2 regions of the Rhodoferax fermentans genome follow, and region 2 is predicted to be linked to the other one. Evidence: riboswitches for the same ligand, from Rfam matches in the RefSeq annotation. Region 2 holds a riboswitch; the other holds the start of a gene.
The links. Region 2 has a riboswitch for cobalamin ahead of RF819_RS10505 (ribonucleoside-diphosphate reductase subunit alpha). Riboswitches for the same ligand answer to the same signal wherever they lie in the genome.
Positions count from the first base shown of each region.

Region 1: it holds a riboswitch for cobalamin, as region 2 does, so the genes downstream of both, bluB (5,6-dimethylbenzimidazole synthase) here and RF819_RS10505 (ribonucleoside-diphosphate reductase subunit alpha) in region 2, are expected to answer to the same signal.

Region 1 covers NZ_MTJN01000002.1:3,775,402-3,780,109, reverse strand. The annotation lists gene hslO (Hsp33 family molecular chaperone HslO) at 1-424, shown strand, start outside; gene RF819_RS17615 (cell division protein ZapA) at 433-759, opposite strand; gene RF819_RS17610 (DUF904 domain-containing protein) at 756-1,013, opposite strand; gene bluB (5,6-dimethylbenzimidazole synthase) at 1,064-1,846, opposite strand; cobalamin riboswitch at 1,892-2,079, opposite strand; cobalamin riboswitch at 2,090-2,326, shown strand; gene RF819_RS17600 (ABC transporter substrate-binding protein) at 2,659-3,540, shown strand; partial or broken gene RF819_RS21795 (IS5/IS1182 family transposase) at 3,708-3,861, shown strand; gene RF819_RS17595 (cobalt-precorrin-6A reductase) at 3,886-4,650, opposite strand.
Region 2 covers NZ_MTJN01000002.1:2,220,687-2,225,394, forward strand. The annotation lists gene RF819_RS10490 (DUF2788 domain-containing protein) at 1-197, opposite strand, end outside; gene RF819_RS10495 (Spy/CpxP family protein refolding chaperone) at 466-993, opposite strand; gene RF819_RS10500 (recombination-associated protein RdgC) at 1,183-2,085, shown strand; cobalamin riboswitch at 2,173-2,372, shown strand; gene RF819_RS10505 (ribonucleoside-diphosphate reductase subunit alpha) at 2,519-4,708, shown strand, end outside.

The DNA.
Region 1 (4,708 bases), 1.6 Mb from region 2:
GCCGATGCAGGGTGTGGGTAACCTGGCGGGCACGGCAACACGGGCGCCCGAGGATGACATCGGCCTCAACGAGGACTACCAGCGTATCGCGATCCTGGCGTCCAGCCTCAAACGTGAAGAACTGCTGACGCTGGACGCCGACAGCATCCTGCACCGTCTGTTCTGGGACGAGAGTGTGCTGCGGTTCGAGCCTTTGACAGGTGACAAGGGGCCGCGTTTCTCATGCACCTGTAGCCGCGAACGGGTCAACCGTATGCTCTTGAGCCTGGGTGCACCAGAGGTCGAAAGCATCCTGCAGGAACGCCCGGATGTGGAGGTGGGGTGTGATTATTGCGGCCAGCAATACCGCTTTGATGCGGTGGATGCCGCTCTGATTTTTCGCCAGCCGGAGCAGTTGCCGCCCAGCAGCCCCGAGGTGCAGTAAGCGCTGCTTCAGATCAGGCGGTTGTCCCGGTTCAGCGCCTCATCCAGCCGGGCCAGCAAGGCCCCCAGCTTTTCCGAGGGCTGGCTGCTTGGCTGGGCAGGCGTGTTATCAGCGCCCGCCAGCGCCTGACGTGCACTCTGGTCGGTCAAGTCAAATGCCAGGTTCAAGGCCGCCAGCACCGCAATACGGTCACGGGCGCGCACTTTGCCACCATCACGGATCTTGCACATGGCGGTATCGACCCGCTCCACCGCATCCAGCAGGCGTGCATCACCGCCGTCGGGGCAACCCAGCAGGTAACTCTGGCCCATGATCTGCACTTCCAACTGCTTCATGCTTCACCCCGCGATGCCGCCGTCTTGAAGGCCGGTTTGACGGTGCTGCTGCCAGCCTCTTGCGGCAGGCGTTCCAGCAAAGCATCTACACGGGCGCGTGCCGCGCCCAGGCGCGATTTAAGCGAATCCCGCTCCTGGGTGAGCGTGTCAACCTGCTGGTTGAGCAAGGCATTGGTGCGCATGAGTTCTTCATAACGCACCAGCAGGCGTTCCACACGTTCGGTGATTTGGTCGATTTGGGTCAGGTCCGACATAGACGCGCATTGTAGGGTTTGCCGAGCTGGGCCGGGCTCCCGCTGTGCCTTCAGCAGAGGCTGTCAGCGTTTACAAGGGGAGGGTTGGCGCCGCAAGCCACGGCCAACGCTTCCTCGCGCTGCAGGTGTGCCACCAGCGCCTGCTGGTCGTCGCGTTGGCCCCAGCTGTCAAAGTAAAGCACGTCCTGGATCGGCAGCCGTGGCAACCAACCCGCCGTTTCCAGCTCTGGCTTGTCCTTGAAGTGGCTGACATAACCGACACACAGGTAGGCAATGGGTGTGATGTGGCTGGGGATGTCCAGCGCATCCCGCAGCGCGCTTTCGTTGAAGATGCTGACCCAGCCGACGCCAAGGCCTTCGGCACGTGCCGCCAGCCACAGGTTCTGCACCGCACATACGCTGCTGTAGAGGTCCATGGTGGGGATGTGGGTGCGCCCGATCACCACCGGGCCGGTGCGGGCGCGGTCACAGGTGATGCAGATGCCCACGGGTGACTCCACAATGCCTTCGAGTTTGAGCGTCTGGTAAGTGGCGCGTTTGTCACCCTCAAACATCTGAGCGGCCTGCTTGTGGGCCACCTCAAAGGCCTCGTGCACCCGACGCTTGACGGCATCGGACTTCACCACCAAGAAATTCCACGGCTGCATGAAGCCCACCGAGGGTGCGTGGTGGGCGGCGGTCAGCACGCGGCTCAGCACCTCGTCGGGTACGGGTTTGGGTAAAAACTGGCCGCGCACATCGCGGCGTTTGAAGATGGCTTGGTAGACCGCTTCGCGGGCCTCCTGGCTGAAAGCGTGCTGGTCTTGAGTGGCTGGTGCCGAGATAGATGTCATGACATTCCCCTGTCTGGTGAAACAAAAGCGCTGCCTGGCCGTGCAGCGTGTGATGTTTTTCAGGCCGGTCTTCTGACTTGGAATCATCTGAACCACGCACCTTCCCGGCTCGCGCCAGTGGCATACAACGTGGTTCATCATCCTTACAGCGTTGGGCACGTGGCGGACTTGCACCGCCTTCCCGATTCTCCCGAAACCTGGCGGTTGCGAGCACCTGAAGGCGACGATCATAGCCGAGCGCCCAGCTAAAATTGAGCGGTTGGTGCTCGCGCGGCGGTTCACATCGCGCAGTTCAACGGGAAGCAGGAGGGGGCGGCTTGAACGAGCTCAACCTAAGCTGCGCTGCCCCCGCAACGGTAAGTGGACGAACCTTTTCGGTTCTACTGCCATCAAGGCCACTGGATGTCGTGACAGACATTTGGGAAGGTGATGGCGGTTGACTCCACCAGCCCGGATACCGGCCAACACGGTGGCTGCAGACTCTTAAATAAGAGTGTGCAACCGTGCCGCCCATGCACTGTCGGGGAGGACGGTGAGGGCACTTTGATGCTCGCTTTGCCATGATCAACTCTGCCTGTTCCTGTGTACCCACGTGTACCGCTGCGTTTGGCTGCGCCGATGACCCGAAGCCGTGTCCCAAACGCTTGGCGTGTCATCTGCTCTAGTCTATGGGTTGAGGGTTAAATCATGATCTAGCCATTATGAATAAAGGGCAGGAAGCTATTTTTTGTGAAGCAAATTTTGTCACACCACCATGGGCTGGTGTGATAGCTGACTCGGGGAGATGTCTCGTGATCCGTTTGTTTTGTCTGATGCGTTTGTTGGTTGTTTGTGGTCTGCTGGGGATGTGCTTGCCGGTGCTGGCGGCGGTGGAGGTGACGGACTACCGGGGTGTGCGTGTACGTCTGGAGAAACCGCCCCAGCGTGTGGTGAGCCTGTTGCCGTCATTGACCGAGACTGTGTGTGAACTGGGTCAATGTCAGCTGTTGGTCGGGGTGGATCGTTATTCCAACTATCCAGAACGGGTGACGCAACTGCCGCGAGTGGGCGGTGGGCTGGACCCCAACATTGAGGCCATCGTGGCCCTGCACCCCGATGTGGTGTTGATGGCCAATACCTCGCATGTTGCCGAGCGGCTGCAGGACCTGGGTCTTAAGGTACTGGTGCTGGAGCCCAAGACCTTGGCCGATGTGCGCACAGCGATCCTGACCCTGGGTGAGTTGCTCGCGGTGTCCAATGCGCAGCAGGTCTGGCGTGCCATCGACGCAGGCTTGCAGGCAGCAGCGCAGTCTTTGCCGCCAACGGTCAAAGGCCTGCGGGTGTATTACGAGGTGGGTCAAGGCCCTTACGGCGCCAGTGAAAGCTCGTTCATCGGCGAAATTCTGACCAGCTTGGGGGTGAAGAATATTCTGAACGCCCGTCTGGGGCCGTTCCCCAAACTCAACCCCGAGTTCATCGTACGTGCCAATCCGGACCTGATCATGACCGTTGAGAGCAGTGCGACCGACCTGCTGCAACGCCCGGGTTGGCACAGTATTCGAGCCCTTCGTGAAGACCGTGTCTGTGCTTTTTCACTGGATCAGACCAATGCGCTGGTGCGACCGGGTCCACGACTGGCAGAAGCTGCCCGGCTGATGGCACAGTGTCTGGGTCACAAGGCACCTGTTGCCTCTGCCAAGAAGGCGCAGCCTTGAGGACGTCCCGACCGTGTTTGCTGTTGTTTAGCGAAACGTTGCTTGGGTCCCAACCTGGCCCGTGATGTGCATATTGCCTGGCATCACTGGTGGAAGATTCAGATGGAACGACAGGCTCAGGCCATCGTGGCAAATCGGAGCTGTAAGTTTTGTTGCTAGCCCAAGCGGGTGCCGCCCCCAAGGCTAAAAATTCACCAACCAGCGCAGTCGCCTGGCTGGCGTGGTCGATAAAGTAATTCGCGTCAAGATCCGCTCATGTGTGGACATGTGTTTGCTGTAATCCAGCGCCTGTGGGGTTTTGGCAAGGTGCGTTACCGGGGGTGTGAACTGCCCGACAAGAGCATCTCAGTGATGAGGTGTTGTGGCAATCCACTGCAGTACCTCGTTCACAGCGCCCGCCGTCTGGCGTGGTGGGACAAGTGGCCGCTCAATCATGATCACCGGTAAGCCCAGTTCACGTGCCGCTGTCAATTTGGCCTGCGCGCCAACACCACCTGAGTTCTTGGAGACCACGCAGCTGATACGGTGTGTCTGCATCAAGGCTCGGTCGCCTGCAACGGTGAAGGGGCCCCTGTCGATCACCACATGGCCCTGTTGGGCGGGCAATTGTTGTATCGGGTCGACCAGTCGCAACAGATACCAATGTTGTGTGCAGACTAAAAATGTGGACAGCTGCTGGCGCCCAATGGCCAGAAAAACGCGTGCCGGTTTGGCGGGCAGGGCCCGGACAGCGGCAGCCAGGTCGGGCACGTGTTGCCAGCGGTCGCCAGCTTGCGCATGCCAGGCTGGCCGCTCCAGTGCCAGCAATGGCACCCCAGTCGCCGCACAGGCTTGCACGGCATGGGTGCTCATCTGCGCAGCGAAGGGGTGGGTTGCGTCCACCACATGGCTGATGCGCTCGGTCAGCAACCAGTTTTGTAAACCTGCCACGCCACCAAAACCGCCCGTGCGAGTGGGCAGGGGCTGGGCAATCGGTGCATCGGTGCGTCCTGCATAAGAAAAAACGGCGTCGATGCCCTGTTGTGCCAGAAGCTGCGCCAAACGACTGGCTTCGGTGGTGCCGCCCAGCAGGAGCACGCGTGTTCCGTCTGAGACCTGGTGGTCAGTCATGGTGGATATCAATGAAGTTGGCCGACATGGTTTGGTCAATGTTAGTCGCTTGAAGCAG
Region 2 (4,708 bases):
AAGTACTGGATCAGGTACTTTGCGGCAAACCCCACAAAACCAAAGGCCAGCCCGAGAAACATCACAAAGGTGCCAAATTTGCCGGCCTTGGACTCCCAGGCCAGCTGGCCAATGATGAACAGCATGTAGAGGATGAAGGCACCGATGCCAAAGGTCATGCCAAAGTTGCTGATCTGTTCTTCGGTAAAGCCCCACATCAGCGTGTCTCCCGATGGTCAGTGGTGATCATGTTGCCGGGTTGGCGCATCACACCCGCCTGGGGCGCTGTGGTTTGGCTGGGGAAAGGGTGATGGGGCATGGTATGGGTCACTGAAGTCCGGCGCTGTCTGGCCAATGCAGCATGTTGCCATAAGCCTGCCCGCAAGCCCTTGCCCACCCAGAAAGACCGCGAGCGGCACGTGCTCATGACACATGCCGCTCGCGGTGGTCTCTCAGAAATGGCTGCAAACCCGTCGGTCACCTAGCTCAGGGTTTGGCAGCGGGTGCCGGGCGGAAGCCCTTGCGGTCACCGTGTCCATGGCCTGGCAGGGCCACTGCGTCAAACACCTTTTGCTGCTCCGGTGTCAGCGCGGCATAAAACGTCCGGGTGGCTTCGTCGTGTTTGGTCATGGCGGCGGTCATGGCCTTCTGATGTTCCTCACGCAAGGTTTTCATCTTGTCCAGGCGCTCAGGCGTGGTCAGCTTGGCCATCTCGACCGGGTCAGGGCGTTGCAGGTTGGCAGCAGGGGCGGCAGGCTTTCTGGCATCCACAAAACTCTTCCAGGCGCCTTCCTGGGCCGGGGTGAGTTTGAGTTGAGCCTTGAGCACGGCGTCACGTTTTTCCATCATGGCCTGCATACGGGCCGGGTCCATCTTGCCCATGCGGTCATGCCGCATGCCCATGCCAGGACCCATGGCCGGGTCACACTGGCCACCCATCGGGCCTTGGGCGTAAACCGCGCCGGTCACGGCCAGCAAACCGGCAATCAGGGAGAGTTTGAGATTCGTTTTCATGATGACTTCCTTTGGGTTAAGCCTCTGACCTGAAAGCGGCATCGGCGTGAAAAGAAGTATCTGCGTCGCATGTAAGCCAGCGATATCACGTGCAACAAGCTATGTAAAGTTGCATGAACCTTGGGCCCCGGATTTGATGGGATGATTGCGGGTTAGCCAATTCAGTTTTCCAGAACAAAGGGATTTTCAGTGTTCAAAAATATCATCATGTACCGCCTTGACGCCACATGGAGCAGCAGCGCCGAGCAGGTCGAAGCCAGCCTGCAGGCCGGGCGTTATGTCGAGTGCGGCGCCAGCCAGGAAAAATCCATCGGCTGGATTGAGCCGCGCGGCCAGGCCAACGGCCCCTTGCTGGAAGCCGTGGCTGGCCAATGGATCGTCAAGCTGATGGTCGAGACCCGTGCCCTGCCCGCCTCGGTGATCAACCGCAAGGCGCAGGAGCGGGTGGCACAGATTGAGGCCAGTACCGGACGCAAACCCGGCAAGAAAGAAATCCGCGACCTCAAGGACGACATCCGCCTGGAGCTGATGCCGATGGCGTTCACCAAGCAGTCCAGTGTGCTGGTGTGGATCGACCGCGACAACCACCTGCTGGTGATCGACGCTGCCAGCCAGGCCCGTGCCGACGAGGTGGTGACCCTGCTGGTGCAGGCACTGCCCGGTTTTGCGGTGACGATGATCACCACCCAGGTCTCGCCCGTGGCGGCGATGTCCGAGTGGCTGCTGAGCCTGGACGCCCCGGCAGGTTTCAGCGTCGACCGCGAATGTGAGCTCAAGGCCGCCGACGAGTCCAAAGCAGTGGTGCGTTACGCCCGCCACCGGCTCGATACCGAAGAGGTTCAACAACACATCCGCGAAGGCAAAATGCCCACGCGCCTGGCCATGACCTGGAACGAACGTGTCTCCTTCATGCTGACCGAAGGTTTGCAACTGAAGAAGATCGCGTTCCTGGACGGTGTGTTTGAGTCGAGCAGCGCCAACCACAAAAAAGACGATGACTTTGACGGCGACGTTGCCATCTCGACCGGTGAGCTGCAAAAAATGCTGCCCAATGTGCTGGAGGCACTGGGTGGCGAAATGCCGGTGGCCTGAGACTTGGTGATGCCGACAGAGCGCCTGTTGGCGTTTCCAATCACTACATTTAGCGTTTCTTGATCAGTTTGGTGACATTTATACGCTAGACTCCACGCTATTGAAGGTTCCCCGAGAGGGGATCAAAAGGGAATCCGGTGCCAGGTTGTTGACCTGAATGCCGGAGCTGCCCCCGCAACTGTGATCGGCGAGCGTTTCGCCACACCATGCCACTGGATGCGTCCGGGAAGGCGGGTGAAACGCGATGAACCGAGAGCCAGGAGACCTGCCTCAATATGTCCTTTTTGATGTTTCTGGGGCGGGGTGTCCCTGACGAGAGGTTGTTGCGTGTTTGTTCACCGTTGCAGCATGTTGTCCAGCTGTTGTTGGCTGGCTTTCCTGCGCGGCGGATGCGGCCCGCTCAAACGCTACCTTCTTGACTCTCCGCCCCCCAATGTGGAGAGTTGCCGTGTTATCCCCTGCCCCATCCAATCCTCACACCGTCTCGGCGGCCACGCATTTCGCTGCATCCGCGTCCTTTCAGGTCATCCGGCGCAACGGCACCGTGGTCGCTTTTGATGCCGACAAAATCGCCCTGGCACTGACCAAGGCTTTTCTCGCCGTTGAAGGCAGCCACAGCGCGGTGTCCTCGCGGGTGCGCGAAGTGGTGGCCCGCCTGACCCAGACCGTGGTCCAGGCCCTGACCCGGCGCTCGCCCGATGGCGGCACCTTGCACATCGAAGACATCCAGGACCAGGTCGAACTGGCGCTGATGCGTTCAGGTGAACATGACGTGGCGCGGGCCTATGTGTTGTACCGCGAACGCCGCACCGCCGAACGGGCGGCCAGCCGAACCCAGACCAGTCAACAGGTGGCATTGCACGTGCTGGACGGTGGGGTGCGCAAGCCGCTGGACCAGACGCTGCTGCTGAGAAACTGCGAAGCCGCCTGCGCCGGATTGGGTGAACTGGTGTCGGCTCAAGCCATCTACGAACACGCTCTGAAGAACCTCTACGACGGTGTGCCCTTGGCCGACGTCTACCAGGCGCTGATCCTGGCCGCGCGGATGCTGATCGAACGCGAACCCGCCTACAACCAGGTCACCGCCCGGCTGCTGCTGGCCAGCCTGGGCCGCGAGGTGCTGGGCCGCCCGGTGACACTCGATGAACTGGCCAGTGTGCAGGCTGACTATCTCCGTGACTTCATCCAGCAAGGCATCGCTGCCGACTTGCTTGACCCGCGCCTGGCCACCTTTGACCTGCCACGCCTGGCAGCAGCCTTGAAACCCGAGCGCGACCTGTTGTTTGGCTACCTTGGCCTGCAGACCTTGTACGACCGTTATTTCCTGCACATCGAGGGGCGGCGCATCGAGTTGCCGCAGATCTTCTTCATGCGGGTGGCGATGGGCCTGGCCTTGAACGAGATCGACCGCGAAGCGCGCGCCATCGCGTTCTACGACCTGATCTCCAGCTTCGACTTCATGTGTTCCACACCGACCCTGTTCAACAGCGGCACATTGCATTCACAACTGTCCTCGTGTTACCTGACCACGGTGGCAGACGATCTCGAAGGCATCTACCAGAGCATCAAGGAAAACGCCCTGCTGCAGAAATACGCAGGCGGCCTGGGCAACGACTGGACCCCGGTGCGTTCGCTGGGCAGCCGCATCAAGGGCACCAACGGCCAGAGCCAGGGCGTCATTCCTTTCCTCAAGGTGGTCAACGACACGGCAGTGGCGGTGAACCAGGGTGGCAAACGCAAGGGCGCGGTGTGCGCCTATCTGGAGACCTGGCATCTGGACATCGAGGAGTTCCTGGACCTGCGCAAGAACACCGGTGACGAACGCCGCCGCACGCACGACATGAACACCGCCAACTGGATTCCCGACCTGTTCATGAAACGCGTCATTGACAACCGCGAATGGACACTGTTCTCACCAGTCGACGTGCCCGATTTGCATGAGAAGTTTGGTACCGCTTTCGAGACCGCGTATCTGGCCTACGAAGCGCAGGCCGCCGCCGGGCAGATCAAGCTGCACAAACAAGTCCCCGCAGTGCAGCTGTGGCGCAAGATGTTGACGATGTTGTTCGAAACAGGCCACCCCTGGATCACCTTCAAGGACGCCTGCAACCTACGCTCACCACAACAACATGTGGGTGTGGTGCATTCAAGCAACCTGTGCACCGAAATCACACTGAACACCTCGGACTCGGAAACTGCGGTGTGCAACCTCGGTTCGGTCAATCTGCTGGCGCACTTGAAAGACGGCCAGCTGGACCAGGACAAGCTGGCCCGCACCGTGAACACTGCCTTGCGCATGCTCGACAACGTGGTGGACATCAACTTCTACGCCACACCCAAAGCACGCAACGCCAACCTGCGGCACCGCCCGGTGGGCCTGGGCATCATGGGTTTTGCCGATTGCCTGTATGCGCTGGGCCTGCCCTATGCCTCAGCCGAAGCGGTCGAGTTTGCCGACCGGACCATGGAAGCCGTCTGTTACCAAGCCTATTGGGCGTCGAGTGAGTTGGCGCGTGAGCGGGGCCGGTATTCGAGCTTCACCGGCAGCTTGTGGGACCAGGGCATCCTGCCGCTGGACTCGATCCGTTTGCTGGAGGAAGGTCGGGGCGGGCATCTGGAGGTG